One region of the Rhizobium sp. PP-F2F-G48 genome, then DNA from elsewhere that is predicted to be linked to it. Evidence: predicted binding sites of a transcription regulator. Region 1 holds the regulator's gene; each other region holds the start of a gene.

Region 1 (10,468 bases):
TTGTCAAACCCCGCGCAAGCGGAAGATCTTGTCTTCACGCTGAAGAACGGTACGCAATCGGTTCTCACGCGATTCTACACGTCACCCGTCGGCGTCAGCGACTGGGAGAGGGACGTCTTCGGAGAGCAGGTGCTCAGTCCTGGCGAGACGATCGAACTGACGATCGCGGACGGACGCGACGTTTGCGACTACGACATGCGGTTCGAGTTCGAGGAGGGGTCAGACTTGGCGACGACTGAAGACAAGCAAAACCTGTGCGAGATGGGATCCTATACCATTCACGAATAGCGGACGCCGTTGTGCCGAAAGATGCCGGAATCAACAATAGTGGAAGCAGCCAGACAGACGTTGGGCTTTAGAGTGAGCTGGCTGCTCCAACTGTCGTCATGGGAACGCCATTGCCGAGATCGTTGTTGGCGTACTTGATCACGAGGATACTAAGGACGGATGCTAGCATCCCGACGAAAATCATTCTCATAGCGTGATCCTTTGCGCACGGTCTGCGCTTGAAAAGAGATGGTACGGCGCCATTGCCAGCGATCCTTTATCAGCGATCTTCAGTCGAAATCGCCGATCCGACCATGCTGCTCAAGAACGAGGGCTGGGCCGGCTTCGCCAATCGCTGTGTTGCCCCGCCTTGAGACGACTGCCGTGCCCGCATGTCCGCGTGCAAGACGACTGGCCAAAGCGCGGGCTTCATCGGCGGTCTTGATGCTCAATGGTCGATCGGATAGCGAAATCTCGCCTTCGCGATCGTCGAAGACCAGGACTTCAAAACTTTCCAATGTTCCCGGCATCTCGGTCTCCGCAGTGTTCGGCCGGTTAACGCCGATGTCCGCAAGCAGTTCCGTCTGCTTCTCCATCGTGCAGATTTCTCTGAAAAACGCGTGCCGCTGGATCTCGCGAGCCGAGTGCCTGCATCCGCTTCTCGTATCCTCTTCGCCTCCCCAACGGTTTCGAGAATAGCAATCCCCGCCTCCATCCTTGTCGAACGAAAGCAACAGAAAGAAGGCCGCACCATGAGAAACAAGCAAACCGCGCATTGATGAAATGCACGGCGCGAGGTCACTATCGAAGCGGACAGGACGAGGAATTCAGGACGAGGAAAACCGATGCTTGCCCTGGAGACCGACGCCTCCAATCGGCCACCCCTCGCCGGAAACCATATCCTTTTTACTGGTAGTGGCGGATCAAGCCGACAAGCTTTCCCTGAACCTTGACCCGGTCCGGTCCGAAAATCCGCGTCTCATAGGCCGGGTTGGCCGCCTCCAGAGCGACAGAGGCTCCCTTGCGGCGGAAGCGTTTCAAGGTCGCCTCTTCGTCATCGACCAAGGCCACGACGATCTCGCCCGGGCTGGCGCTGTTCGCACTCCGGATGATGACGGTATCGCCATCGAGAATGCCCGCTTCGATCATCGAGTCCCCCCGAACTTCCAACGCATAATGCTCGCCACTGCCGAGCATGAAAGCGGGAACGGCAATGTCATGCGTGTTGTTCTGGATAGCGGAAATCGGCACGCCGGCAGCAATCCGACCCATGACAGGAACGGAGACGCTGTTATCGTTTCCGACGCCAATGGCAGCCTTCGCCGGTGTTTCCGGGACAGAGGACGGGCGACTTCCCTGAATGACGCTCGGTGAAAACCCCCGCTTCGGCGGTGTCGACGCGAGATAGGCGTCCGGCAGCTTGATCACCTCGAGCGCCCGCGCCCTGTTTGGCAAGCGCCGGATAAAGCCACGCTCTTCGAGCGCCGTGATCAGCCGATGGATGCCGGACTTGGAGGCCAGTTCCAGAGCATCCTTCATCTCGTCGAACGATGGCGGAACACCCGATTCCTTCATGCGCTCATGAATGAAAATCAACAATTCCTGTTGCTTGCGGGTCAGCATGATCAAACGACTCCAAAGTCACGAAACAAAGCAAGAACAGTGTTATATGTTCCTCATGTGTTCTGCAAGTGCCATTCCGCCGAAGTGAACCGTTCATCGACGAAAAGGCGAATTCGTTCAGATGCGTTGCTTGCGGCGAGGTCCTTTCCGAAAGGACAGACCTTGAGATCAGCGTTCATCGCTCCGGCAATAAGAAACGCCGTCGCAAGCAGGCTCGCAACGGCGAAAAGGCTATTTGACACTCGGTGTCCAAGACGGAATCAGAACGGAATGTCGTCATCCAGATCGCGCGAGAAGCCACCGCTCGCCCCGCCGGTGCTGCCGCCCGAACGACCGCCGGACGACTGGGCCGGACGATCGAAATCGTCGCCATAGTTCGGTCCGCTGCCCCCGCCGTAATCCGAACTCCCACGGTTTCCACCACCACTACCGCCGCCGCCGTCACGGCCATCCAGCATGGTCAGCGTCGAATTGAAGCCCTGAAGCACCACTTCGGTGGAATAGCGGTCGTTGCCGTCCTTGTCCTGCCATTTGCGTGTCTGCAAGGCGCCTTCGAGATAAAGCTTGGCGCCCTTCTTCACATATTGTTCGACGACCTTGCACAGGCCCTCGTTGAAAACGACGACCGTATGCCACTCGGTCTTCTCGCGTCGCTCGCCCGAATTTCGGTCGCGCCAGCTTTCGGACGTGGCGATGCGCAGGTTCGCGATCGGCTTTCCGTCCTGCGTCCGCCGGATTTCCGGGTCCGCCCCGACATTTCCGATGAGGATCACCTTGTTTACGCTACCAGCCATCTCTTTGTCCTGTCTCCTGAAAGCGGCCCAACGTCCCGCAATGTGCGCAAAGCCTACGCTGTTGGATCTGGCTTTTCGCCCTCGACCCGCGGCAATCCACAACAGTTTGCAAATTTGTTCTTTATTTGTTCTAATTCTTCGTTATGATCCTGTCAACCATGCACGCGCCGGGCTTCCGATGCTCAACGAGCCTGCCCGGACCGGGACGTTCGAATTGCGGTTTCGCCCGAGGCCGGGTCGACATATGAAGTATTGATCTTAAGTAAGGGCTTCGTCCCCATACAGAGCGTTTGACCATGAGCGAATTCAAGACCATCTCGATCCGCGGTGCGCGGGAGCACAATCTCAAGGGTATCGACCTCGATCTCCCGCGCAACAAACTGATCGTGATGACCGGCCTTTCCGGGTCGGGAAAATCGTCGCTCGCCTTCGACACGATCTATGCGGAAGGGCAGAGGCGCTACGTCGAGAGCCTGTCGGCCTATGCGCGCCAGTTTCTGGAGATGATGCAGAAGCCGGATGTGGACCTGATCGAAGGTCTTTCGCCCGCAATTTCGATCGAACAGAAGACGACGTCGAAGAACCCCCGCTCGACCGTGGGAACGGTGACGGAGATCTACGACTATATGCGCCTTCTTTTCGCGCGCGTCGGTGTCCCCTATTCGCCGGCGACCGGGCTGCCAATCGAGAGCCAGACGGTGAGCCAGATGGTTGACCGTATCCTTGCGATGGAGGAAGGCGCTCGCCTGTACATCCTCGCGCCGATGATCCGGGGCCGTAAGGGCGAGTACAAGAAAGAACTCGCGGAGCTGATGAAAAAGGGCTTTCAGCGCGTCAAGGTCGATGGCCAGTTCTACGAGATCGCCGATGTCCCCGCGCTCGACAAGAAATACAAGCACGATATCGATGTGGTGGTCGATCGCCTGGTCGTGCGCGGCGATATTGCTGCGCGGCTGGCCGACAGTCTGGAAACATCGCTCAGGCTGGCCGATGGTCTTGCGATAGCCGAATTTGCCGACAAGCCTCTGCCCGAGAAGGAGACCTCGGCCGGCGGCTCCGCGAACAAATCGCTCAACGAGACGCATGAGCGGGTGCTGTTTTCGGAGAAATTCGCCTGCCCCGTCTCCGGCTTCACGATTTCCGAGATCGAACCGCGGCTGTTTTCCTTCAACAATCCGTTCGGTGCCTGCTCCACCTGCGACGGCCTCGGCAGTCAGCAGAAGATCGACGAGGCCCTCATCGTTCCGGAACACGATCGGACCCTGAAAAACGGGGCGATCGCCCCCTGGGCCAAATCGTCGTCGCCTTACTACAATCAAACGCTGGAAGCGCTCGGCAAGGCGTTCGGCTTCAAGCTGAGCAGCACCTGGGCGGATCTGTCGGATGCTGCGAAAAAGGCGATCCTGCGCGGGACGGACGAAAAGATCGTGTTCCAGTATGCGGATGGCGCACGCTCGTACAACACCACGAAGACGTTCGAAGGGATCGTCCCCAACCTCGAACGGCGCTGGAAAGAAACCGAATCGGCCTGGGCGCGCGAGGAGATCGAGCGTTACATGTCGGCAGCCCCCTGCCCGGCCTGCAAAGGTTTCCGGCTGAAGCCCGAGGCGCTGGCCGTCAAGATCGACCGGCTTCAAATCGGCGAGGTGACGAACATGTCGATCCGCGTCGCGCGGGATTGGTTCGAGGATCTGCCCGCCCGCCTAACGGAGAAGCAGAACGAGATTGCCGTTCGGATCCTGAAGGAGATTCGCGATCGCCTGCGCTTCCTGAACGATGTCGGGCTGGATTACCTCAGTCTTTCGCGAAATTCCGGTACCTTGTCGGGCGGCGAAAGCCAGCGCATCCGGCTCGCCTCGCAGATCGGATCGGGCCTGACGGGCGTGCTCTACGTGCTGGACGAGCCGTCGATCGGCCTGCATCAGCGTGACAATGCGCGCCTTCTCGATACGCTGCGGCATCTGCGCGACATTGGAAATACCGTCATCGTGGTCGAGCACGACGAAGACGCGATTCTGACGGCCGACTATGTTGTCGATATCGGTCCGGCTGCCGGCATTCATGGCGGCCAGGTCGTGGCTTCCGGCACGCCGCAGGAGATCATCGATCACCCTACTTCTCTGACAGGCAAATATCTCTCGGGCGACCTTTCTGTCTCGGTGCCTGCCGAGCGGCGCAAGCCGAAGAAGAAAAAGGAACTGACCGTCGTCGGTGCCCGCGGCAACAATCTGAAGAATGTCACGGCGTCCATCCCGCTCGGGGTCTTCACCGCCGTGACGGGCGTCTCCGGTGGCGGCAAGTCCACCTTTCTCATCGAAACGCTCTACAAATCGGCGGCGCGACGGGTGATGGGCGCGCGCGAAATTCCGGCCGATCACGACCGCATCGACGGGTTCGAACATATCGACAAGGTCATCGATATCGACCAGTCGCCGATCGGCCGGACGCCGCGCTCGAACCCTGCCACTTATACCGGCGCCTTTACGCCCATCCGGGATTGGTTTTCGGGGCTGCCGGAGGCAAAGGCCCGGGGCTACCAGCCCGGACGCTTCTCGTTCAATGTGAAGGGCGGTCGCTGCGAGGCCTGTCAGGGGGATGGCGTCATCAAGATCGAGATGCACTTCCTCCCGGATGTCTACGTCACCTGCGATGTCTGCCATGGGAAACGCTACAATCGCGAAACCCTGGATGTGACCTTCAAGGGCAAGTCGATCGCGGACGTACTGGACATGACGGTCGAGGAAGGCGTCGAGTTCTTTGCAGCCGTGCCGGCGGTGCGCGACAAGCTCGTAACGCTCAACGAGGTCGGGCTCGGCTACATCAAGGTCGGTCAGCAGGCCAACACGCTGTCGGGCGGCGAAGCGCAGCGCGTCAAGCTGGCCAAGGAACTGTCCAAGCGCTCGACCGGGCGCACGCTCTATATTCTCGATGAGCCGACGACGGGGCTGCATTTCCATGATGTGGCGAAGCTGCTGGAACTGCTGCACGAACTCGTCAACCAGGGCAATTCCGTCGTCGTGATCGAGCACAATCTGGAGGTCATCAAGACCGCCGACTGGATACTCGATTTCGGTCCGGAGGGCGGCGATGGTGGCGGGCAGGTCGTGGCCGAGGGCACGCCGGAGCAGATCGTCAAGGAGAAGCGGTCGCATACCGGCCATTTCCTGAAGGAGTTGCTGGAGCGTCGTCCCGTCCGCAAAGCTGTCGCGGCCGAGTAATCCGCGAGGCAGGGAATTGGGCGAAGGAAGAGGGATTAGGCGATGAGTTGGCATCATGAACGGTAAGATGGGTAAGGTCCGTGTCGGCATCGGCGGCTGGACGTTCGATCCTTGGGAAGGGACGTTCTATCCCGAGGGGCTTGCGAAAAAGCGGCAGCTGGAGTTTGCCGGCAAGGCGCTGCAGGTGATCGAGGTCAACGGGACCTATTACAGCTCGCAAAAGCCGGAGACGTTTGCGAAATGGGCGTCGGAGGTTCCGGATGATTTCGTCTTCACGCTGAAGGCGAGCCGCTTTGCGACCAACAAGAAGGTGCTGGCGGATGCCGGGGAGTCGATTGCCCGTTTCCTCGGGCAGGGCCTGACCGAACTCGGCGCCAAGCTCGGGCCGATCCTCTGGCAGTTCATGCCGACGAAGAAGTTCGATGCTGCCGATTTCGAGGCTTTTCTGGCGCTTCTGCCGGAAAAGCAGGACGGGCTTGCCCTGCGGCACGCCATCGAGGTGCGCCACATCTCGTTTCAGACCCCGGAATTCGTCGATATGGCGCGACGGCACAACGTCGCCATCGTCTGCGCCGATCACGCGGAATATCCGCTGCTCGCGGACGTAAGCGCTGATTTCGTCTATGCACGTCTGCAGACGGGCAGCGACGATATCGAGACCTGCTACGACGAAAAGCGCCTCTCCCAATGGCAGGCCCGCCTCGAAACCTGGAGATCCGGCGGTGTTGCGGAAGGATTGCCCTTGCTGGCCGATCCCCTGCCACACCATCCGCGAGACGTCTTCGCCTTCTTCATACACGAGGGCAAGGTCAACGCACCCAGGGGCGCGATCGAATTGCAGAAACGTTTCGCTTAGCAGGAAGAGATCCGGCTGCGAGCCTATGTCTTGTCAGCGTTTTCGCTGCTTGTCTGAGCGCTATGGTCTGACCGCTATGGTCTGTGCGGCAGCGGCCTGATCGCACGGAGCAGGTCTTCGGCCGTCATCCCCTCGCCCGCCGTTTGCCCGGCAGCGCCGTGACGCCAAACGGCGCTGGCCGCGGCTTCGAAGGCGGGCATGCCCTGCGCCATATGCGCGCCGATCATGCCGGCGAGTACATCGCCCGAGCCGGCCGTTGCGAGCCAGGGCGGGGCGTTCGCGTTGATCGCGACCCGGCCATCCGGGGCGGCGATGCCGGTATCCGAGCCCTTGAGGACGATGACAGCATTGCTGCGCCGGGCCGCCTCTGTCGCGCGATCAATCTTGGAGAGCGTCTCGTCCGACCCGAGATCCGGGAAAAGACGGGCGAATTCACCGTCATGCGGGGTCAGGACGAGACGAACCGGGCCTTGGAAAGCCGCGAAAAGAGCCTGCGGATCCTCGCGAAAGGCGGTGATGCCATCCGCGTCGAGTACCAGCGATCGCTCGCAGAGGCCTGCAACGATCATCCGGGCCCGCTCGGCATCGCCAAAGCCCGGCCCGAGCACGAAGGCGTTGAGGCGCTCGTCGTCGAGGAGATCGTGCAGCATCGCCTCGCTATCGACGGGCTTCAGCATGACCGCCGTCAGATGCGCGGCAAGCGTCGGCATCGCCTCCGATGACGCGACCATCGTGACGAGACCGGCACCCGAGGAGAGGCCCGCCGTCGCGCTCATCCGCGCAGCGCCGCTGCTGTTCGCCGGACCGGAGAAGACGACGAGATGCCCCCGACGGTACTTGTGCGCCGACGGATCGAGCGCCTTCACGGCATCCGCCCAAAGCGCCGGCGTATTCTCCGCAATCGCACGCCGATGCGCTTGCAGGATTCGCCTGGGGATGCCGATATCGACAACCTCGAGCGCGCCGCAGGCGGACCGTCCCGGCAGGAGAATATGTCCTGGCTTGCGGGTCATGAACGTGACCGTATGCGACGCCTGAAAGCACGCCCCGAGCACGTTGCCGGATCTCCCATCGATCCCGGATGGCAGATCGATCGCGACGACCGGCAGTCCCGCAGAGGTAACCGCCTTCATCAAATCGGCGACCTCAGCCGAAACGGCACGCGAGAGTCCCGCGCCGAACAGACCGTCGATGACGACATCGCCCGTGCTGGGGACATAGTCGGCGATGGCCTGGCCGGCGACGGAGAGGTGCGCGAAAGCGGTGGCGGCATCTCCGCTGGAGCGTGAGGCGCCTTGCAGGAGAAACACCGCAACGCTTGCGCCGCTGTCGGCCAGCGCTTCCGCAGCGACGAGCCCATCGCCGCCGTTGTTGCCGGGGCCGCAGAGGCAGACGAAGCGGATCGCATCGGGATAATGCCGCAGCGCGGCGGCGGCGACCGCGTAGCCCGCGGCGCGCATCAAGCCGAAGGATGAGAGGCCGGATGCGGCGGCCGCCGCGTCCACCTTTCCCATGTCCTCCGGGGTCACGATCCAGGTTGCCATGCTCGTCTCGAAACCCATCTTGCCACCTCCGCAAAAATGCGTGATCCTGCTCTTACACTGCAGAGGCGAAAGCTGGAAATCAAGCGTCTCACAGGAATGCGTGTTGACCAATTCCTGAGCATCTGCATATATTTGGCGCTCAAATATCATGCTGAAACCGGTCAAATTCGTCTCGCAGTGCATCAAATTGCCGTAAACCGCTCGCATTTCACAAGAAATAGGCATTCTCCTGCAATACTGGCGCGGAACGAGAAAAACCGCTTCCGATCCACGCACACCAAAGGCAAATGCGTCGAGATTTTGAAGACATGGCATGCTAAATGCATATGGTGGGGCGAGCGGGGATTCCCCTGTTCCAACGGGAGAAGCGGAGAGACATTTTCTCATGAAAAAGGTCGAGGCGATCATCAAGCCATTCAAGCTGGATGAAGTGAAGGAGGCCCTTCAGGAAGTCGGGCTCCAGGGTATTACGGTGACGGAAGCCAAGGGTTTCGGACGGCAGAAGGGCCATACCGAACTCTATCGAGGCGCCGAATATGTCGTGGATTTTCTGCCTAAGGTGAAGGTCGAAGTGGTTCTCGCCGACGAGAATGCAGATGCCGTCATCGAGGCGATCCGCAAGGCCGCCCAGACAGGGCGGATCGGCGACGGCAAGATTTTCGTTTCGAACGTGGAAGAGGTCATCCGAATCCGCACGGGCGAAACCGGCGTCGACGCCATCTGATTTCACGCCGCCGCATTCGCGCGGCGGCCTATAACCGACAGGGAAGGACATCTCCGATATGACGACTGCGAGCGACATCCTCAAGCAGATCAAGGAAAACGACGTCAAGTTCGTCGACCTTCGATTCACCGATCCCAAGGGCAAGCTTCAGCACGTGACGATGGATGTGTCCTGCGTCGATGAAGACATGTTCGTCGATGGCGTCATGTTCGACGGCTCGTCCATTGGCGGCTGGAAGGCCATCAACGAGTCCGACATGGTGCTGATGCCGGATACGGCCACGGTGCATATGGACCCGTTCTTCGCCCAGTCCACCATGGTCGTGGTCTGCGACATCCTCGATCCGATCTCGGGCGAGGCCTACAATCGCGACCCGCGCGGAACGGCGAAGAAGGCGGAAGCCTATCTGAAGTCGTCCGGTATCGGCGACACCGTCTTCGTCGGCCCCGAGCCGGAGTTCTTCATTTTCGACGACGTCCGCTACAAGGCCGACCCCTACAATACCGGCTTCAAGCTCGATTCCTCAGAACTGCCGTCGAACGACGACACGGCCTACGACACCGGAAACCTTGGCCACCGTCCGCGCGTCAAGGGCGGCTACTTCCCCGTCCCGCCGATCGACAGCTGCCAGGACATGCGCTCGGAAATGCTCACCGTTCTGTCGGAAATGGGCGTGACGGTCGAGAAGCAGCACCATGAAGTGGCGGCTGCGCAGCACGAACTCGGCGTGAAATTCGACACGCTGGTTCGCAGCGCCGACCAGATCCAGATCTACAAATACGTCGTGCACCAGGTTGCGAACGCCTACGGCAAGACGGCGACCTTCATGCCGAAGCCCATCTTCGGCGACAATGGCTCGGGCATGCATGTGCACCAGTCGATCTGGAAGGACGGCAAGCCGACCTTCGCCGGCGACGAATATGCCGGCCTTTCGGAAAACTGCCTGTTCTACATCGGCGGCATTATTCGCCACGCCAAGGCCATCAATGCCTTCACCAACCCGACGACCAACTCCTACAAGCGTCTGGTTCCGGGCTACGAGGCTCCTGTTCTGCTGGCCTATTCCGCCCGCAACCGCTCGGCCTCCTGCCGCATCCCCTTCGGCTCCGGCGCCAAGTCGAAGCGTGTCGAAGTCCGCTTCCCCGATCCGCTGGCAAATCCCTATCTGGCCTTCGCCTCCATGCTGATGGCCGGTCTCGATGGCATCCGCAACAAGATCCATCCCGGCAAGGCGATGGACAAGGATCTCTACGACCTGCCGGCCAAGGAACTGAAGAAGATCCCGACGGTCTGCGGCTCGCTTCGCGAAGCGCTCGAAAATCTCGATCGCGACCGGAAATTCCTCACGGCCGGCGGCGTCTTCGACGACGACCAGATCGACGCCTATATCGAACTGAAGATGGCGGAAGTCATGCGCTACGACATGACCCCGCACCCGGTCG
Region 2 (10,468 bases), on a different contig from region 1:
GTGAACTCCGTCAACAGCTTTTCCGGATCGTTCCTCGCGGCCCGCACGGCCGACGTCGATCACGATCTGGACACCGCGACCAAGCTCTACCGGACGGCGCTGGAATTCGAGCCCGACAATGTCGAGGTGAAGCAGCGGCTGATGATCACCTCGCTGATGAACGGCAACTTCGCCGAAGGCGTGAAGATCGCGAACGAGCTGAAGACCGATGACTCGGTCGAGCGGATCACCACCGTCGTGCGCGGCGTCGATGCGATCAGCCGACGGGAATTCCGCAACGCGGAGAAGATCCTGAAATATTCCGGGCCGAACGATCTCGACCGGATGATGAACGGGCTGCTTCTGGCCTGGGCGAAGGCCGGACAGGGCAAGCCCAAGGACGCCATCGCCATGATCCAGGACATGAAGGGCCCGGACTGGTTCGCCATCTTCAAGAACTACCAGCAGGGCGCGATCGCGCTGGCGGCCGGCGACAAGCAGACCGCGCGCACCAAGTTCAACGAGGCCGTGACCGACCGCAATGGCGGCGGTGCGGCGCCGGACACGTTCATCCGCTCGATCATCGCGCTCGCACGGCTGGAAGCGACCGACGGCAACAAGCAGAAGGCGCTCGACACGATCTCGCTCGGGCAGAACTTCGTCAACAATTACGCTCCGCTCGATGCGCTGCGCAAAAGCATCGAGGACGGCAAGCCGCAGGAACAGCAGGTCCGCAACGCCAGCCAGGGCGCCGCCGCCGTGCTGTTCTCCGTCGGTGCCGCGCTCAATCGCGAAGGGGCGGAAGACATCGTCTCGCTCTACCTGCAGACGGCGCGCGCGCTCGATCCCGACAGTGCCGACATCCTCGTGATGCTCGGCGGCATCGCCGAGACGCTGAAAAAGCCGGAGCGGGCCATCGCGCTCTATCAGCAGGTGCCGCAGGGCTCGCCGATGCGCCGCCTGTCGGAAATGCAGCTGGGTCTGGCGCTTGCCGAAGTCGGCAAGGTGGACGATGCCAAGAAGCATCTGCGCGAACTGATCGACCTCGATCCGAAGGACATCCGCAGCTACGTCGCCTATGGCAGCGTGCTTTCGGACGCCAAGGACTACAAGGAGATGGCCGTCACCTACGACAAGGCCGTCGAGATCGTCGGCCCGGTGCCCAAGCGCAGCGACTGGTCGATCTATTTTCAGCGCGGCATCGCCTATGAGCGCCTGAAGGAATGGGAAAAGGCCGAGCCGAGCTTCAAGAAGGCGCTGGAGCTGAACCCCGACCAGCCGCAGGTGCTGAACTATCTCGGCTATTCCTGGGTGGACAAGAACATCAACCTCGAAGAGGGGCTGAACATGATCCGCCGCGCCGTCGACCTGAAGCCGGATGACGGCTACATCGTCGATTCGCTCGGCTGGGCCTATTTCCGCCTGGGGCAGTTCGACGAGGCCGTGGCCGAGCTGGAGCGCGCCGCCGAGCTGATGGCCGGCGACCCCACCATCAACGACCATCTGGGCGATGCCTACTGGCGCGTCGGCCGCAAGCTGGAAGCCGTGTTCCAGTGGAACCAGACGCTGGAGCTGAAGCCGGAAGACGACGAGATCGCCAAGATCAAGGCGAAGATCGAGAATGGCCTGCCGCCGGTGGAGGCCAAGGTTCCCGCAGCCGCCGAGGCCGAGGGCAAGCCGAAGCCGCCGGAAGTGACGGTTCCCGGCAAGAAGTCCTGATACCGGCCCGTGGCTGACACGCCTCGCATGCCGGCCGCTTCCGATGCGTCGGCCATCCTTGCGTCCGCGACCCACGTCTTTGCCGCGGAACGGGGCGCCCGCGTGCCGCTGGTGCTTGCGGCGCCGGCAAAGATCAATCTCGCGCTGCATGTCGTCGGCCAGCGTGCCGACGGCCATCACCTGCTCGAAAGCCTGGTGACCTTTACGGATGCCGGCGACCGCCTGTCTCTGGCCGCAGTAGAGGCCGACAGCTTCACCGTTTCCGGCCCGTTTGCCGGCCATGTGCCGGTGGAGGCCGAGGGCCAAAGCGGCAATCTCGTGCTGAAGGCGCGCGACCTTCTGCGCATCCGGCTGGCCGCGCTCGCCCTGCCCTGCGGGCCGGTCGCGCTGCATCTCGAAAAGAACCTTCCGGTCGCGTCGGGCATCGGCGGCGGCTCGGCGGATGCGGCGGCCGCGCTGACCGGGCTCCGGCGGATCTGGGGACAGGCGCCGGAGAGCGATCCGGATTCTGCTGCACGGGATCTGGCCTCACTGGATCTGGCCGCGCTGGGGCTGTCGCTCGGGGCCGACCTGCCCATGTGCCTGACCGGCCGGCCGCTGATCGCGCGGGGGATCGGCGAGGCGATCACGCCCGTTTCCGGCCTGCCCGAATTTCCGGCTCTGCTGGTCAATCCGGGTGTCGCGGTCTCCACGCCTGCCGTCTTCCGCGCGCTGACCGAAAAGACCCATCCGCCGCTGGCGCTGCCCGACCGTCTCGCCACGCCCGCGGACTGGATTTCGGCGCTTGCGAAAACGCGCAACGATCTGGAGCCGCCGGCCCTGTCTCTGGTGCCGGTGATCGGGCGCGCGCGGGCGGCACTTTGGGACGCGGGCGCAGCCCTTGCCCGCATGTCCGGCTCCGGCGCCACCTGTTTCGGGCTGTTTCTCGACAGGGAAACGCGCGATCTCGCCGCGGAGCGCATCCGCAACGCCCATCCGGACTGGTATCTCCTGTCCTGCACCACGCGGGGCTCGGACCCGGCCGCCGCCGAGAGGACCACGACACCATGACGATCGACACCGCCCGCAGCTTCGTGCCCGTTTCCATTGCGGTCCTCACCGTGTCCGACACGCGGACGCCGGACACCGACACATCCGGCGATACGCTGGTCGCGCGCCTGACCGAGGCCGGCCACACGCTTGCCGCCCGCGGCATCGTGCCGGACGACCGCGATGCCATCGCCGGCCAGGTGACCGCCTGGAGCCTCGATCCCGGCATCGACGTCGTGATCACCACCGGCGGCACCGGCTTTACCGGCCGCGACGTGACGCCGGAGGCGCTGGAGCCGCTGTTCGACAAGAGGATGGACGGCTTCTCCGCCATCTTCCATCGCATTTCCTATGAAAAGATCGGCACGTCGACCATCCAGTCGCGGGCGACCGGCGGCGTGCTGAACGCCACCTTCGTCTTCGTGCTGCCGGGTTCGCCCGGGGCCTGCCGGGACGCGTGGGACGGAATTCTCAGCCAACAGCTCGACCTGCGCCACCGCCCCTGTAATTTCGTGGAGATCATGCCGCGGCTGGACGAACACCTGAAGCGGTGACGGCGCGCGCCGCTTTCTAACGACCCGAGGCCCAGGCGGGCATGAGTTCGCTCGACAGACGATGGACGCCGCGGCGGGTGACGAAATCGGCAATCGTCATGCCGGGTCTCGCCATGCCGGCCGCCTGCACGCGTTTGATGAGAAAGCCCTGCTCGAGCGGCGGGCGGCGCGACGCCAACCGCGCCAGAAGCGGCCGCCGATGCCGGCGGGAGGCGGAAAAGCGTGCGGGGCCGCGGCCGATCGCCATATGCTCGGCGATCTCGTCCACCCAACGGCCGAGCGGCCAGGCGCCCGGCTCGATCAGCAGCAGCCACTCGCCGCGCGCCGAGCCGATCACGTCCGCCATGTCCCACTCGGTCAGAAAGCGCGCGCCGGCGGCATCGGCAACCCGCTGCGAGGCATCGCGCGAGCCGTGATCGAGGATGATGACGTCGCTGACGAGACCTTCCACCGCACCGGCCACCAGCGCGGCCAGGGACTGGGCCAGCCTCGTCTCGCTATCGTGGGTTTCCATCAGGATCGTGAGCATCGCCGTTCCTACCGCATTGCACACAGGATTGCCATGAAAGCGGAGGATCGACCGGCAGATTCCCTCCGTTCATCATGAATCGGCGGGCGGCAGGCGGCTGCCACGAGAGCCGAGAGCGGCGTCCTCTCGGATTTGTTCTTGCATTGTTCTCATTTTGGCGATAGCAATAAGACCAGAGAGAACGACATGGCGATTTGGCGAAAGTCGGGTCGCCCATGTCCCCGGAGTGTCCCATGAACGATCTGTCCCATGTAAGGCAGGGCGCCTTTGCGCCCGGCAATCGGGCCGATGTGGCCGACGCACTGATGGTCGAGAGCGGCCTTCGCATCGACGTGGATCGTCGCCGCGGGCGTGGCGCGGGCGTGAACGCCTCCGGCCGTTTCGAGCCGGTGAGCCGCAGCACCGAGGATGACGGCTGGAACTCGCTCGAGGATCTGCCCCCGTTCAAGACCGAGGTGCAGGTGGAAAAGCCGCGCACGATCATTTCGCGCAACGAGTCGCCGGATATCCCGTTCGACCGCTCGGTCAATCCCTATCGCGGCTGCGAGCATGGCTGCATCTACTGCTTTGCCCGGCCGACCCATGCCTATATGGGCCTGTCGGCCGGCATCGATTTCGAGGCGCGGCTGTTTGCCAAGCCCGATGCGGCGAAACTGCTGGAGCGGGAACTCGCCAAGCCCGGCTACAAGGTGAAGCCGATCGCCATCGGCACGAATACCGACCCTTATCAGCCGATCGAGAAGGAATGGCGGATCATGCGCCAGATCCTGGAGGTGCTGAAGGCGGCGGATCACCCGGTGATGATCGTCACGAAGTCGGCGATGGTGTTGCGCGACCTCGATATCCTCGCGCCGATGGCGGAGAAGGGTCTCGCCCGCGTCGGCCTGTCGGTGACGACGCTCGACCGCAAGCTCGCCCGGCTGATGGAGCCCCGCGCCTCGACGCCGGAAAAGCGGCTGGATGCGATCCGCAAGCTGTCGGAGGCGGGGATTCCGGCCAGCGTGCTGATGGCGCCGGTCATTCCCGCGCTCAACGATCACGAGATCGAGCGGGTGCTCGATTCCGCCAAGGCGGCGGGTGCCACCGAGGCGAGCTATGTTCTCCTGCGCCTGCCGCTGGAGGTGAGTCCGCTCTTCCGCGACTGGCTTCTGCAGCATTATCCGGATCGCTACCGCCATGTCATGTCGCTGGTGCGCTCGATGCGCGACGGCAAGGATTACGACGCCGACTTCACCAAGCGGATGAAGGGTGCCGGCCCCTATGCCTGGCAGATCGGCCGGCGCTTCGACCTCGCGGCCAAGCGGCTGGAGCTGAACACCAACCGGCGGGCGCTGAACTGCGACATCTTCGTGCCGCCGCTCGGAACGGGCGTGCAGCTCTCGCTGCTCTGACGACCCGTCCTCCTCGTCCGGTACGCGCCGGATGCTGAATGGGACCGCATGTCCCTCGTACCATGCGGTCACTCGAGACCGGCGGCGTCCGCAACGTTGCCGGTCTTCCGCCCCCAGGCGCCGCCGCATCTCCTGGGGGCCTTGCGGGGAATCGGCCTCTCGTGCGACCCTGCCGCCATGGCACGCCGCACCACCACGACCGATTCCCCGCTTCTCTTCGACATCCGCCTCACGCCGGATTTCAGCCTGGAGACGGCCGCGAAGCGGGAAGGCCTGTGGCCGGTCGCCGGCACGGACGAGGCCGGGCGGGGGCCGCTTGCCGGCCCCGTGGTCGCCGCCGCCGTCATCCTCGACCCGAAACGCATTCCGGACGGGCTGAACGACAGCAAGCAATTGACCGCGCAGCGGCGCGAAGTCCTGTTTGCGGAAATCCTTGCGACCTCCACCGTCTCCATCGCCTCCTCGGGTGCGGCCCGCATCGACGGCACCGACATCCGCAAGGCGAGCCTCGACGCCATGCGGCGCGCGGTCTGCGGCCTGCATCGGCGGCCGGCCCTGGTTCTTGCCGATGGGCGCGACGTGCCGCCGGGGCTGGCCTGCGAAGGCCGCGCCGTCGTCAAGGGCGATGCCCGGTCGCTCTCCATCGCCGCGGCTTCGATCGTCGCCAAGGTCGCGCGCGACCGGATGATGACCCGAGCCGACGGTGTGTTTCCCGGCTATGGCTTCGCCCTGCATGCCGGCTATGCCACCGCGCGTCATCGCAGCGCCATCACGCTGCACGGCCCCTGCCGCCTGCATCGCATGACCTTTCGGCCGCTGCGACCCGACGACAGCGCTGCGGAGATCGTGCTGGTCGAACTGCCATAGCCCGGAAGACGATGCGTCGCAGGTTTTGGATCGGGCGAATGAGCGGGCGCGCGGCGTGCAGCCAATCCCTACCCACGCGTGCGTCTCGGCTTTCGCATGAGCGCCGTTTGGCCGGCGGAGACGGCCGACGCGGCCATCCTGTCGCCATTTTGCCGGGCTTTGGCTTCGTCATGACCGCAGAGCGTCTGCATCTTCTCATTGCAGGAAAGGCTCTTTCTGCCTAGCCTCGGTCCCGCGGCAGTCCCGCCGCCCGAGGAGATCGACATGGATGCCGTCACGCTTTCCGCTTTCGCCCTGACCTTCTTCGTTTTCGCGGCCAGCCCCGGGCCGGACAATATGACGATCGTGCTGCGGACGATCTCCCACGGTCCCGCCTCGGGCCTTGCCTATGGCGCGGGCACCGTCGCGGGCATCCTCGTCTTCCTGTCGCTGGCCGGCTTCGGGCTCTCGGTGCTCGCAGCCGAGATGGGCACACTGATGACGGTGCTGCGGTTTGCAGGCGCCGCCTATCTCGTCTGGATGGGTCTCCGGCTCTGGACCGCGCCGCCGCAGCTCCCGCAGATGCAGGCGGTCTCCGATCGCGGCAGCCTCGCCGCCGTCTTCTGCACAGGCATTGCCCTCAACCTCGGCAATCCGAAGATGCCGCTGTTCTATCTCGCACTGCTGCCGAACGTGGTGGGGACGACGTTCACGGCGGCGACGCTGCTCGAACTCGCGGCGATCATCCTTGCGGTCGAAGCGGTCGTCATCGGCGGCCATGTGCTGCTCGCCACACGGGCGCGCCGTCTCTTGCGCACCCCGAAGGTCATCCGCCGGGTCAACCGCACCGCCGGCGGGCTGATGATCGGTACGGGCCTCGGGATCGTCGCCGCACGGTGAGGTTTTTGGTTGGGAGACGGGCTGGCGCTTCGGTGTGTGGCCCGCCCCTCATCCGGCTGCCGCCACCTTCTCCCCGCAAGCGGGGAGAAGGGACTTGGGGCATCGCTTCCGCTCCCCCCTCGAACCGTCAAGCGGGCCACGTCCCCTCTCCCCGCCCGCGGGGAGAGGGTTAGGGTGAGGGGCAGCCTCGGAACAGGGCCTTGATGGTCGGCCACCACTCTTCTCTGCCTCGACCAAGCCCGTGGCGATCCCTCTCGAATACCCGTCGGTTAAATCTGCCAGGGCGTACCAACCCGGCCCAAACGAAAAAAGGCCGGCACATGGCCAGCCTTTCGTTCATGTCGGGGGCTTTCGCAGAGGCCGTCCCGTCCATCGGACAGGCAAGCCTCGACGCCCGCCCCGGCGCCGGAGTGAGCCTAGTTCAGCCGGGCCTTCACGTCGCCGATGGCGTTGGCGAACAGGGACTGCTGGGTCGCGGCGTCGGCCTTGGCGGTGATGACGCGTTCGGCGGCGGCGATGGCGATATCGACGGCCGTGGCGCGCACGGCGTTGATCGCGTCGGCTTCGGCCTGGCGGATCTTCTGCTCGGACAGCGCGGTGCGGCGGGTGACGAATTCTTCCGTCTTCAGCTTGGCATCGGCGGTCAGGGCTTCGGCTTCGCGCTCCGCGGCGGCCACGATGTTGGCGGCTTCCGCTTCGGCTTCCTTGCGCTTCCTCTGGTATTCCACCAGCAGAGCCTGGGCTTCCTCGCGCAGGCGCATGGCTTCGTCAAGCTCGTTGCGAATGCGCGCGGCGCGTTCGTCCAGCTGCTTGCCCATCATGCCGGGTACCTTGAGGTACACGATGAGAGCGAGGAAGAGCACCAGGCCGACGGTGGCCCAGAATGTGGCCAGAGAGGTCAAATCCATCTGTCTTCTCCCTTACTCTGCCGCAGCCTTGACGGCGGATGCGATTTCGGTGCGCGGCACCTCGCGGCCGAGCAGCTGCTCGACGACGGCGGATGCGGTTTCCTCGGCGATCGCGCCGACATCGGCCAGCGCGCTGGCCTTGATCTCGGCGATGCGGCTTTCGGCGGCCGCGATCTTGTCGTTGAGAGCGGCTTCGACGGCGGCGCGGTCGGCGGCGGCCTTCACCTTGGCGGCCTCGCGGGCGCTGGCGGCGATGGCATTGCCCTTGGCGCGGGCGGCGGCCAGTTCCTGCTCGTAGGATGCGATGGCGGCATCGGCTTCGGCCTTGGAACGCGCTGCGGCGTCGAGATCGCGGGCGATGGCATCATGGCGGGTCGCGAGGATGGTCGCGATCCGCGGCATGATCACCTTCTGCATCAGCAGATAGAACAGGCCGAACGTGATCGCCAGCCACACGAGCTGCGATGCGAATGTTGATTGGTCGAAAGGCGGAAACACGCCGGAGCCGTGGCCGCCTTCAGATGCGACACCGGTCTCGGTGTGCACGTCGCCAGGCGCGGCATGGGGTGTCTCGCCCTCGGGAGGTGTGGTTGACTGGGCATAGGCCGCGGTCACGAACATGCTCATCTCCAGGGGCAACTCAAAAGGCCACGCTCATGTCCCTCTCGAAAGCCGAGACGGAATGGCGGCACTGTAAAAGGATGACGGGCCGCGACGGAATCGCGGACCTGTCAAAATCGAACGGGCCGCGACGGAATCGCGGCCCGGCAAGCTCGACCGTCTTAGACGGCGAACAGGAGGAGCAGGGCTACGAGCAGCGAGAAGATGCCCAGAGCTTCCGTAACGGCGAAGCCGAATACGAGGCGGCCGAACTGGCTGTCGGCTGCCGACGGGTTGCGAAGCGCGCCCGAGAGGTAGCTGCCGAAGATGTTGCCGAGGCCGAGAGCCGTGCCGGCCATGCCGAGGCATGCCAGACCCGCGCCGATGTACTTTGCTGCTTCCGCTTCCATGTTGATCTCCTTGAGAAGGGTTGTTGCGGCTTTTCTTGGCAGGCGCGGCGATGGTCTGCCGGCCTGCGTGACTTATTCCTCAGTGACCGCCCGGATGGACCGCGTCGTTCAGGTACATGCAGGTGAGTACCGCGAAGACATAGGCCTGAAGGAAGGCGACGAGGAATTCGAGACCCGTGAGCGCCACGGTCATGATGAGAGGCAGGATGGCGCCGCCGATGCCCAGCGCACCCATGGTGCCGAGCGATGCGACGAAGCCTGCAAAGACCTTCAGCGTGATGTGGCCGGCCAGCATGTTGGCGAAGAGACGGACCGAAAGGCTGATGGGGCGCGACAGGAACGAGATGATTTCGATGGTCACGACGAGCGGCAGCAGGATGCCGGGAACGCCGGAGGGCACGAAGACCTTCAGGAAGCCGAAGCCGTGCTTGTAGAAACCATAGACCAGGACCGTGCCGATGACGAACAGCGCCAGCGCGAAGGTGACGATGATCTGGCTGGTGATGGTGAAGAAGTAGGGCACCATGCCGAGCAGGTTCGCCGTCAGGATGAACATGAACAGCGAGAAGACCATCGGGAAGAAGTGCATGCCGTGGCTGCCGGCGCCTTCGCGCAGCATCGAGGCGATGAATTCGTAGGAGAGTTCCGACACCGACTGCATGCGACCGGGAACGACCGCGCGCGACGTGGTGGTGAAATAGAGGAAGCCGATGGCCAGGACCAGCGTCGCGACCATGAACAGGGAGGCATTGGTGAAAGAGAGATTCAAGCCGCCGATGTGAATCGGGACGATCTCGTTGATCATAAACTGGTGGGTCGGATCTACCTTATCGCCTGCCACTGTCGTTCTCTTTCGCTCTCAGCCGCGCGAAGCGGTTGTTTCCCGTTGCCGCACCTTATCGGGCGCCGCCATCCTTGTTGTCGTCGCCGACGTCACCCTGCCGCTCTCCGACCCGATCGGCCGGATGGGGCGATGCCACCATGCCTGCAGACCGCATGACGTTCAGCACGCCGGCGCAGAAGCCGAGGAGGAGAAGGACGATCATCCCCCAGGGCCCTGTACCCGCAAAAGTATCCAGAAGATAGCCCAGAAGCGCCCCGACAATGACGGCCGCCACGAATTCGCTCGAAAGCTTGATCGCGACTTGATAGCCCTTGCGGTTGCCGGCCGCCCTCGCCTCGTCCGCCGCGTCGCGGCTTTCGTTGCCGCGCCGTTCCGACAGCTGGGCATCGAGGCGCCGGCGCCGTTCCTCCAGACCTTCGTTCTGGTTGTCCGTCATGTGGCCCCTCCCCTGCGTCTCCGTCCCCGTGATAAACCATGGGAGCGGCCTCACAAAGGCCTGATTTGAAGCCACTCTCGGCCCGTTTGAAGTCGGCCGCACCATAGTTTTGGCGTCGCGCATAGTCAAGGCGAAGCCATGCCTTGGCGAGCGACAATATTCGACTGACAAATCAACGTGTTGTGATCGAAAAGTGCGGGCTCGGCGGAATCTGTCCCCAGCTGTTGCGGGCAAAGCGCGGCGACCCTTGCGCGCTGCGGGTGCGTGGGCACGCGGGAAGGCCCCCCGGACCGGTGATGGACGGGAGGGCCTCGGGACATCTG
Region 3 (10,468 bases), on a different contig from region 1:
GTTGACCGCCTTGAAGCGGTCGATATCCGCCACGCAGATCGACAGGCTGCGGCCGCGCTTCGTCGCACGCTCGATCAGCAGCTTGAGATGGTTGTCGAGGTAGCGCCGATTGTGCAGCCCCGTCAGGCCGTCGGTGATGGCAAGCTCGATGGTCTGGTGGACGCTGAGCCGCAGGCGGTCGTTGCACTGCTTGCGCCGGATCTGCGTGAGCGACCGGGCGATCAGCTCGTTCGGATCGATCGGGCGCATGATGTAATCGGTCACCCCGAGATCGAGTGCGCGCACGACAAGGTCCTCGGCGCCCTGCTCGGCCACCAGGAGGATCGGGATGTAGCGTGTCCGCTCCAGAGAGCGCAGCTGCGAGCAGAGCCGCAGCGGGTCGTAGTCGTCGAAATTCGCGTTGACGATGACGAGGTCGAAAGCTTGTTCGGCCGCCTCGAACAGGGCTGCCTGCGGGTCGCTGATGATCGTCAGGCCGGCGACGGGCTTCAGGGCGCGGGAGATGCGGTCCTGCGAGCTGGCACGGGCATCCACGAGCAGAATGTTTCCCGGCTCGTCGGGACGCTCGGCCCGCGAGAGATCCTCGAAGCCGACGCTCTTTGCCGTCTCGGCCCGCAGACGCAGCTCGTCGCTGACGTTCTTCAAGCGCACGAGGCTTTTGACCCGCGACATCAGTTGCAGGTCGTTGACCGGCTTGGTCAGAAAATCGTCAGCGCCGGCCTTCAGGCCCCGCACCCGATCGGAAGGCTGGTCGAGGGCGGTGACCATGACGACGGGAATATGGGCCGTCTTCGGATTGGCCTTCAGCCGCTCGCACACCTCGAAGCCGTCGATGCCGGGCATCATGATGTCGAGGAGGATGATGTCGACGGGCCGGCTGTCGCAGATGGCGAGCGCCTGATAGCCGTCGGAGGCCGTGAGGACGTCGAAATATTCCGCCACGAGCCGCGCTTCCAGCAATTTGACGTTTGCCGGGATGTCGTCGACGACGAGTATGCGTGCGGTCATGCGGTGCGTCCTGTCCTATCGCCCCCGGCCTTCAAGGGCCGATCCGGCCGATGCGAGGGATACCATGATCACTCCAGCGCGCCTTCATGGCGGCTTCGTCGCGGCGTTGCGGGCGTCGATCAGCCGTCGCCGAGATAGGTCTTGATGGTCTCGATGAACTTCGGCACCGAAATCGGCTTGGAAACATAGGCCTCGCAGCCGCCTTGGCGGATCCGCTCCTCGTCGCCCTTCATGGCGAAGGCCGTGACGGCGATGACCGGGATGACATGGAGTTCGTCGTCCTCCTTCAGCCACTTGGTGACCTCCAGCCCGGAGACTTCCGGAAGCTGGATGTCCATGAGAATGAGGTCGGGCCGATGCTTGCGGGCGAGGTCGAGCGCCTCCAGGCCGTTGCGTGTCTGAATGGTCGTGTAGCCCGATGCTTCGATCAGGTCGCGGAAGAGCTTCATGTTCAGCTCATTGTCCTCGACGATCATAACCTGTTTCGGCATATCAGAACCTTCCGCGTCTACGGCCATGGCCGGGGGTCATTCCGTCGGCTGCAAGACCAGCAATCGCGCATGACGTATGAAGGATTAGGCCTATTTGGTTGAAAAAAAGGTAATCATGGGCCAGAAAAGCCAACGTGTTTCGCAAGAGGGTGGAAAACAGTGACGACAGCCGATGAGACCGCCATTGCCGTGCTCGGCTGGCTTGCAGGCGAGCCCGAGCTTCTCGGCCGCTTTCTGGCGCTGACCGGCACGGACCCGACCCGCCTGCGCGGCGCGGTCGGCGATCCTGGCTTCATGGCGGGCCTCCTGGATTTCGTCATGGACCACGAGCCGACGCTCTTGCAGTTCTGCGAGGCGACCGGCACGAAGCCCGAAGCCGTCGCGCGCGCGCATGCCGCGCTCTCCGGCTTCCGTGGCGATACGGGCAGCGCATGACCATCGAGACGATCGATCCGCAGCACCCCCTCTGCTTCGACCATATCACGCTGACCGACCGGCCGCTGATCGTCTGCGATATCGACGAGGTGGTCCTGGAATTCGTCACGCCCTTTCAGACGTTCCTGAAGGCCGGCGGGCGGGAGCTTCTGCCGCGCTCGTTCCGGCTGCATGGCAATATCGTGCCGCTTGGCAGCACCGAGCCCGTTCCGGACGCGATGGTGCCGACGCTGCTGGAAGACTTCTTCCAGACGCAGGATGCCTGGCAGACGCCGGCCCGACAGGCGGCCGAGACGCTGGCGGATCTCTCCGGCGAGGCGGATATCGTCTTCCTCACCGCCATGCCCCCGCGCCACACCGAGGTGCGTCGCCGGCTGCTCGACCGGCACGGGCTCTCGGCCTATCCGCTGCTGGCGACCGAGGCGCCGAAGGGCCCGGTCGTGCGGCAGCTCCACGATGCGCGCGACGTGCCCGTGGTCTTCATCGACGATATTCTGCGCAATCTGGAATCCGTGCGCGCGCATGCGCCGGACTGCCTCCTGATCCGGCTGATGGCCAATGCGGAGTTTCTGGCGATGGCGCCTGCACCGAGCGAGGGCATCGAATCGGCCGCCGACTGGGCGGATGCGGCCCGTATCATCCGACGGCATCTGCAGCACGGTTCACATCTCTAAGAGACCCTGGTCTAAGAGACCCTGGCGGGACGACGGAGGCCTGCGACCCGAGCCGCTCGATCATGCCCGGGGTGGCGTCCCGCGTTTTCCACAGGCATCACCCTTTGGTGATCGGAATATGACGTTCTGCCCGATCTTCCGAGCCCCTGAGCAAAGCTTCCTTAAACCTCTTCCCGTAGCCTTCACCCTGTTCGAATGATCCGGATGGTGTCGATGGTTTTGCGTTTTCCTCTCGGTCTCGGGCTCCTGTTGCTCGCCCTCGCCAGCACGACGGCGTATGCAGCCGACGGCACCTCGCCGCTGCAGATCGTGGTCTCCAAGGACAAGCAGTCGCTGGTGGTCTATGACGGCGCCTCGGTGGTCGCGACGTCGAAGGTGTCCTCCGGCAAGCGCGGCCATGACACGCCGACCGGCATCTTCTCCATCCTCGAAAAAAGCCGCTACCACGAATCCAACATCTATTCGAACGCCCCGATGCCGTTCATGCAGCGCCTGACCTGGTCAGGCATCGCGCTGCATGCCTCCAACAGCGTTCCCTCCTATCCCGCCTCGCATGGCTGCGTGCGCCTGCCCAACGCCTTTGCCAAGACGCTCTTCAAGATGACGGAGCGCGGTTGGCATGTGGTGATTTCGGACCGGCCGATCGCACCGCAACCCGTGTCGCACGGTTTCCTGTTCCAGCCGTCGGCGCCGGAGCAGCAGTTGCTGTCGGATGTGACGCTGCGCCCGGCCATGTCCCAGATCACGAGCGGTACTGTCGAAGTCGCGATGAGCGAGCCCGCGCCGTCCCCGCCGGCTGCGCCATCTGCGCGTGCCGAAGACACCCGCGAGCCGATCCGCATCCTGATCACCCGGCGCGGAATGCGCGAACTCACGCTCGATGTGCAGGCCGCGCTCAACGGTTTGGGCTATGATGCGGGCGTGCCGGACGGTGCGCTCGGCAGCCAGTCCATCGCCGCGATCCGTGCTTTCGAACTGGCAGAGGGGCGAGAGCCGAAGGGCCGTGTGACGCCGGAGCTGGTGGACGCGCTCTTCCGGAAGGCGAACCTGCCGCCCCCGGCCAATGGCCAGCTTCTGGTCCGCCGCGCCTTCACGCCGCTCTTCGAAGCACCGGTGACGATTGCCGCGCCGGAGATCGCACTCGGCGCCCACTTCTACCAGTTTCAGGACATCGACGCTGCGACCGGCAAGGGCAGCTGGTTTTCTCTCTCGCTCGACAACGTCATTCCCAAGGGGATGAAATCGCGTCTGGGCATCACGACCGACGATGACGCCTTTGCCTATAACGCGGCAACGCGCGTGCTCGACCGCATCCAGATGACGGACGACTTGCGGGAGAAGGTCGAGGACCTCCTCGCCCCCGGTTCCTCGCTCACCGTTTCCGACATGGGTCTCGGCCCGGAGACCGGGCGCGGAACCGACTTCGTGACCATCACGCATCCTGCCAAAGGCTGACGCGGGACCGCCTCCCATCCGGTTAAACCCGCAGTCGACAGGTCTAAGAGATCAGCTCGACGTCGATGACGCCGGGCGCCGTCTTCAGGGCGGCGGCGATCTCCGCGGAGATCCGGTACGTGTCGCCCAGCTCCACTTCGATCTCGCGCTGGCCATTGTCCTTGACGATGATGAAGGACACCTGCCCGTCGCCCTTCGTGTTCAGATGCGTCGCAACCGAGCGCAGAGGACCGCTGTCGCGGACATAGACACGCAACGCCTTCTGCATCTGGAACGAACGCTCCTCCAGCGACTGCAGGGTCTGGATGCGCAGGCCGATGCCTTCCGGCCGTTCCTCCGCCTGCACGGTCATCACCAATGATTTCCCCGGCTCCAGCAGGTCGCGATATTGCTGCAGCATCTCCGAGAACAGGACGGCTTCGAACTGCCCCGACGAATCGGAGAAGGTGACGATGCCCATCTTGTTGCCCGTGCGCGTTTTCCGCTCCTGCTTCGAGGTGACGGTACCGGCCAGACGCCCGGCCGTGTTGCCTTTTTTCACCGACAGGGCGAAATCGGCAAAGGTCTGACAGCGGATCTTTGCCAGGAGATCGTTATAGGTGTCGAGCGGATGGGCCGACAGGTAGAAACCGAGCACCTGGAATTCCCGCTGCAGCTTCTCCGAGGCAAGCCAGGGCGTGAAATCCGGCAGGCTGATCTTTTCCGGCCCCGTGGCCGCACCGGCCCCGAACATGTCGCTCTGACCGCTCACCTTGTCGGTGAGCGCACGCTGCGCAAAGCCCAGGATCCGGTCGAGACCACCGCTCAGCTGCGCCCGGTCATAGCCGAAGCCATCGAAGGCACCGGCGAAGATCAGGCTTTCGAAGACGCGGCGGTTCAGCAGCTTCGGGTCGATGCGCAGGCAGAAATCCTCGAGGCTCTTGAACGGGGTCTCGCCCCGCACCGCCACGATATGATCCACGGCTGCCTCGCCCACGCCCTTGATGGCCGAGAGCGAGTAGAAGATGCAGGTGTCGCCCGTCTCGAACCGGCGGAACGAGGTCTGGACGGAGGGGGGAACGACGGTGATGCCGAGACGGCCGGCATCCTGACGGAAGTCGACGAGCTTTTCCGTGTTGCCCATATCGAGCGTCATGGACGCCGCCAGGAACTCGACCGGATAGTGCGCTTTCAGATAGGCCGTCTGGTAGGAGACGATCGCATAGGCCGCCGCATGGCTCTTGTTGAAGCCGTAATTGGCGAATTTCGCGAGCAGGTCGAAGATCATGTCGGCCTGCGGCTTCGACACGCCGTTTTTCACCGCACCATCGACGAAACGCGCCCGCTGCTTGTCCATCTCCTCCTTGATCTTCTTGCCCATGGCCCGGCGCAGAAGATCGGCCTCGCCGAGCGAATAGCCCGAGAGAACCTGGGCGATCTGCATCACCTGTTCCTGATAGACGATGACGCCCTGCGTCTCCTTCAGCAGGTAGTCGATGGTCGGGTGGATCGATTCGATCTCTTCCTCGCCATGCTTTCGCGCATTGTAGACGGGGATGTTCTCCATCGGGCCGGGCCGATAGAGCGCAACCAGCGCGATGATGTCCTCGATGCAGTCGGGCCGCATGCCGATCAGCGCCTTGCGCATGCCCGCACTTTCCACCTGGAACACGCCGACCGTGTCGCCCTTGGACAGCATCTCGTAGGTCTTGGCGTCGTCGAGCGGCAAGGCTTCCAGCGCCACATGGATGTCGCGCTTGGCGATGAAATCCACGGCGGTCTTCAACACGGTCAGCGTCTTCAGGCCGAGAAAGTCGAATTTCACGAGGCCGGCCTGCTCGACCCACTTCATGTTGAACTGGGTCACCGGCATGTCGGAGCGCGGATCGCGGTACATCGGCACCAGCTTCGACAGCGGCCGGTCGCCGATGACGATGCCGGCGGCATGGGTCGATGCGTGGCGGTAGAGCCCCTCGATCTTCTGGGCGATATCGAGCAGGCGGCCGATGACGGGCTCCTTGTCGACCTCCTCCTGGAAGCGCGGCTCGTCCTCGATGGCCTTGGCGAGGGTGACCGGGTTCGCCGGATTGTTCGGCACCATCTTGCAGATCTTGTCGACCTGGCCATACGGCATTTCCAGCACGCGGCCGACGTCCCGCAGCGCGGCGCGCGCCTGCAGCGAGCCGAAGGTGATGATCTGCGCCACCTGCTCGCGGCCATATTTCGCCTGCACGTAGCGGATGACCTCTTCGCGCCGGTCCTGGCAGAAGTCGATATCGAAGTCGGGCATCGACACGCGTTCCGGATTGAGAAAGCGTTCGAACAGCAGCGAAAAGCGCAGGGGATCGACGTCGGTGATCGTCAGGGCATAGGCAACGAGCGAGCCCGCACCCGAGCCGCGGCCGGGGCCGACCGGGATATCCTGCAGCTTGGCCCATTTGATGAAATCGGCAACGATCAGGAAGTAGCCCGGAAACTTCATGCGCTCGATGACGCCGAGTTCGAAATCCAGCCGCTCGCGATAATCCGTCTCGCTATAGCCCGGCGACAGGCCAAGCTTCTGCATCCGCTCGTCCAGACCCTCGATCGCCTGGCGGCGAAGCTCGCGCGTTTCCGCCCGCTCGGCCTCCGCCGGATCGTCGGATGCGCCGGTGAAGCGGGGAAGGATCGGCGCCCGCGTCTTCAGGACGAAGGTACAGCGACGCGCCACCTCGATCGTGTTGTCGAGCGCCTCCGGCAGATCGGCAAAGAGTTTTGCCATCTCCTGCCGGCTCTTGAGATAATGGTCGGGGGTCAGGCGAAAGCGCGTGTCGTCGGACACCATGGCATTGTGCGCCACGGCCATCAGGGCGTCGTGCGCGTCATAATCGCCAGGCGTCGGGAAGAAGGGTTCGTTGGTCGCGACCAGCGGCAGCTCCAGCCGGTAGGCAAGATCGATCACCCGGTTTTCGTGGCGCTTGTCGTAGCGTCCGTGCCGCTGCAGTTCGATATAGAGACGATCGCCGAAGAGCTCCATCAGGCAGCGCGTGCGCGCCTCGGCGAGCGTTGCATGCCCCGAGCGGATCGCCATGTCGATCGGCCCGCCGCTCGCACCCGTCAACGCGATCAGCCCGTCGGTACCGATCTCCTTCAGCCAGGAAAGGCCGATCCGGACGCTCTGGTTCCCCTCCCCGCCGAGATAGGCCCGGCTGACGAGATCCACCAGATTGACATAGCCCTGATCCGTCGCCGCGATGAGCACGATGGCGGGAAGCTTGGCAAGGTGCTGGGCGTGCCCGCGCTTCTCGCCTTCCACCTCGTCTTCCATGTCGATCGACAGCTGGCAGCCGATGAGCGGCTGGATGCCGTCATCCATGCATTTCAGCGAGAATTCGAGCGCCGCGAACAGATTGTTGGTATCGGCGATGCCGATCGCCGGCTGGGCGTCGACCACCGCCTTGCCGATGATCTTCTTGATCGGCAAAGCGCCTTCGAGCAGGGAGAACGCCGAATGGGTTCTCAGATGGACGAACTGGGCCACCGGCTTGTCGCCATTGCCCGTCCCGCCCGCGAAGCTTCCGCCTGCATCCGCCATAGGTCACTCCGACTCTTGCATGAGATGAGAGCATACGCGTTTCAGGCGCGCGAAGCGACAAGGGCGTCGCGTTTCTCCCCCGGAACTTGTCCGGCGGACAGAGGACGAGGTGCTAGAGACCGAGAAGCAGAATGGAGAAGCTGGCGATGAACATGGCGACGGAGGTCAGTGCGGCGAGATCACGAAGGAAGTCGGACATGGCGTTCTCCTTTTGGTTATGTTCTTTTTATGTACTCTTTTTGTTCCTTGATCAAGGGCGGATTTTCGGCGATGGTTAAGAAATTCCAGCCGACTCGGCGCAGCTCTCAACCTTGAAACGGAGACCATCATGCTCGACCATATCGGCTTTCCCGTCGGCGATTTCGCGCGCGCCGCCGCTTTCTACGACGCGGCGCTGGCGCCGCTCGGCATCACGCGGCAGATGGCGGTGACCGTGGAGATGACCGGCAAGGCGTCGCATCTCGGCTACGGGACGCCCGGCAGCCTGTTCTTCTGGATCAGCAGCGGCGAAGCGATATCCGGCAGCCTGCACGTGGCCTTTGCGGCGGAGAGCCGCGAGCGCGTGGATGCCTTCTACGCCGCAGCGATTGCGGCCGGCGGGCGCGACAATGGCGCGCCGGGACTGCGGCCGCATTATCATGAACATTATTATGGCGCGTTCGTGCTCGATCCGGATGGCCACAACATCGAGGCCGTCTGCCACGCGGCCGTTTAAGGCCGCGCGCCGCGCCTCATGCCAGTTCGCCTTGTTCCAGTTCGCGTCATTCCAGTTCGACGACCTTGCCGTCCTGCAGCGTGATCCGCCGGTCCATCTTGGAGGCCAGGTCGTAATTGTGCGTGGCGATCATCGCGGCAAGGCCCGACTGCTTGACCAGGGCCTTCAGCGCTTCGAAGACATAGCCGGCCGTCTCGGGATCGAGATTGCCGGTCGGCTCGTCGGCCAGCAGGACGAAGGGCGCATTGGCCACGGCCCGGGCGATCGCCACGCGCTGCTGCTCGCCGCCCGACAGTTCCGACGGGCGATGGTCGGCGCGATGACCGATGCGCATGTAGTCGAGCAAGGCCGAAGCCCGCTCGCGCGCTTCCTTCTTGGAGAGGCCGGCGATCAGCTGCGGCATCATGATGTTTTCGACCGCCGTGAATTCCGGCAGAAGATGGTGGAACTGGTAGACGAAGCCGATCTCGTTGCGGCGGATGGCCGTGCGCTCGGGATCGCTGAGAGTGCCGCAGGCGCGCCCATTGATCGAGACTTCGCCGCCATCGGGCCGCTCCAGCAGACCGGCGAGGTGCAGCAGCGTCGATTTGCCGGTGCCGGAGGGGGCGACCAGCGCGACCGTCTGCCCGCCGAGCAGGCGGAAATCCGCGCCCTTGAGGATCGAGAGCGCCTGTTCGCCCTGGCTGTAATGGCGCTCGACGCCGGAAAGCTCTAGTGCCACGCGAGGGGCCATCATTTCGTTCCTGTCACTCGTAACGCAGCGCCTGGACGGGATCCAGTCGCGAGGCCCGCCAGGCGGGGAAGATGGTTGCCAGAAACGACAGTCCGATGGCCATGCCAACGACCGCGACGGTCTCGCCGAGGTTCATGTCCGCCGGCAGCTGGCTGAGGAAGTAGAGTTCCGGATTGAAGATCGTCGTGCCCGAGATCCAGGAGAAGAACTGGCGGATCGATTCGATGTTGAGACAGACGACGACGCCGAGGGCGACGCCCGCCAGCGTGCCGACGATGCCGATGGCCGCGCCGGTCATGAAGAAGATGCGCATGACGGCGCCGGATGTCGCGCCCATCGTGCGCAGGATGGCGATGTCGCTGCCCTTGTCCTTCACCAGCATGATGAGGCCCGAGACGATGTTGAGCGCGGCCACCAGCACGATCAGGGTCAGGATCATGAACATCACGTTGCGCTCGACCTGCAGGGCCGAGAAGAAGGTCTTGTTGCGGTCGCGCCAGTCGCTGATCAGCACCTGCCTCTGGGCGGCCTGCTCCACCGGCTGCCGCAGGCTGTCGACGAGGTCGGGGTTTTCGACGAAAAGCTCGATCGACTGGGCGATGCCTTCCGCATTGAAATAGAGCTGCGCTTCTTCCAGCGGCATGAAGATGATCGACGCATCATATTCCGACATGCCGATCTCGAAGATCGCGGAGACGGTGTAGGATTTGACGCGCGGATTGACGCCCATGGGCGTCACATCGCCTTCGGGCGCCACCAGCGTGATGGTGCTGCCGGCCTGCAGGCCGAGCTGGTCGGCCATGCGCGAGCCGATCGCCACGCCGCCGCCGGTGGCATATCCGGTGAGATCGCCCGATTTCAGGTGATCGGAAATCGACTTCATCTTCGCAAGATCGTCGGCGCGCACGCCGCGCACCAGCGCACCCGTGCCGGCGCCACCCGGACCGGAGGCCAGCGTCTGCCCCTCGATCATCGGAATCGCCATGGTGACGCCCTTGATGCCGGAAAAGCGGGTGGCGAGATCGGCATAATTGTCGAGCGGGCCGTCCAGCGGCTGCACGATCATGTGGCCGTTGATGCCGAGAATGCGGGAAATGAGTTCGGTGCGAAACCCGTTCATCACCGCCATGACGATGATGAGCGTGGCCACGCCGAGCATGATGCCGATGAAGGAGAAGCCGGCGATCACCGAGATGAAGGCTTCCTTGCGCCGCGAGCGCAGGTAGCGCCAGGCCACCAGCCGCTCGAAGCTTGAAAAGGCACGGCTGGAGGCCGGCTTCGATGCCTTGCCGCTCGACGGCGTTTCCTTCGGCGGCGCGCCCTTCGAGGCTGTCTTCAGTCCGGTCTGGGACGGCGGTGCCGACGCCTTTGCCGGTTTCGGGTCCGTGGAAGCGGCGCTCATGC

Evidence for each region. Region 1 encodes LexA, which represses DNA repair genes until DNA is damaged. Its sites were predicted from a motif close to TGTTCNNNNTGTGTTCNG; they were not measured.
Region 2: the regulator LexA is predicted to act here: its motif matches at 3,944-3,961, upstream of C8J36_RS08895 (PA0069 family radical SAM protein).
Region 3: the regulator LexA is predicted to act here: its motif matches at 7,835-7,852, upstream of dnaE (DNA polymerase III subunit alpha).

Annotation. Positions count from the first base shown of each region.
Region 1 covers NZ_SLVH01000001.1:990,550-1,001,017, reverse strand. The annotation lists gene C8J36_RS04525 (hypothetical protein) at 1-288, shown strand, start outside; gene C8J36_RS04520 (hypothetical protein) at 558-863, opposite strand; gene lexA (transcriptional repressor LexA) at 1,174-1,890, opposite strand; gene C8J36_RS04510 (single-stranded DNA-binding protein) at 2,151-2,684, opposite strand; gene uvrA (excinuclease ABC subunit UvrA) at 2,981-5,902, shown strand; gene C8J36_RS04500 (DUF72 domain-containing protein) at 5,958-6,758, shown strand; gene C8J36_RS04495 (NAD(P)H-hydrate dehydratase) at 6,833-8,320, opposite strand; gene C8J36_RS04490 (P-II family nitrogen regulator) at 8,688-9,026, shown strand; gene glnA (type I glutamate--ammonia ligase) at 9,085-10,468, shown strand, end outside.
Region 2 covers NZ_SLVH01000003.1:207,427-217,894, forward strand. The annotation lists gene C8J36_RS08875 (tetratricopeptide repeat protein) at 1-1,698, shown strand, start outside; gene C8J36_RS08880 (4-(cytidine 5'-diphospho)-2-C-methyl-D-erythritol kinase) at 1,708-2,748, shown strand; gene moaB (molybdenum cofactor biosynthesis protein B) at 2,745-3,281, shown strand; gene C8J36_RS08890 (glycosyl transferase) at 3,298-3,810, opposite strand; gene C8J36_RS08895 (PA0069 family radical SAM protein) at 4,044-5,201, shown strand; gene C8J36_RS08900 (ribonuclease HII) at 5,379-6,068, shown strand; gene C8J36_RS08905 (LysE family translocator) at 6,333-6,947, shown strand; gene C8J36_RS08910 (F0F1 ATP synthase subunit B) at 7,364-7,849, opposite strand; gene C8J36_RS08915 (F0F1 ATP synthase subunit B) at 7,868-8,476, opposite strand; gene C8J36_RS08920 (F0F1 ATP synthase subunit C) at 8,638-8,865, opposite strand; gene C8J36_RS08925 (F0F1 ATP synthase subunit A) at 8,945-9,706, opposite strand; gene C8J36_RS08930 (AtpZ/AtpI family protein) at 9,762-10,145, opposite strand.
Region 3 covers NZ_SLVH01000002.1:313,762-324,229, forward strand. The annotation lists gene C8J36_RS06120 (PleD family two-component system response regulator) at 1-1,008, opposite strand, end outside; gene C8J36_RS06125 (response regulator) at 1,128-1,499, opposite strand; gene C8J36_RS06130 (DUF3572 domain-containing protein) at 1,659-1,934, shown strand; gene C8J36_RS06135 (hypothetical protein) at 1,931-2,608, shown strand; gene C8J36_RS06140 (L,D-transpeptidase family protein) at 2,828-4,063, shown strand; gene dnaE (DNA polymerase III subunit alpha) at 4,107-7,616, opposite strand; gene C8J36_RS06150 (VOC family protein) at 7,945-8,331, shown strand; gene C8J36_RS06155 (ABC transporter ATP-binding protein) at 8,378-9,064, opposite strand; gene C8J36_RS06160 (lipoprotein-releasing ABC transporter permease subunit) at 9,078-10,466, opposite strand.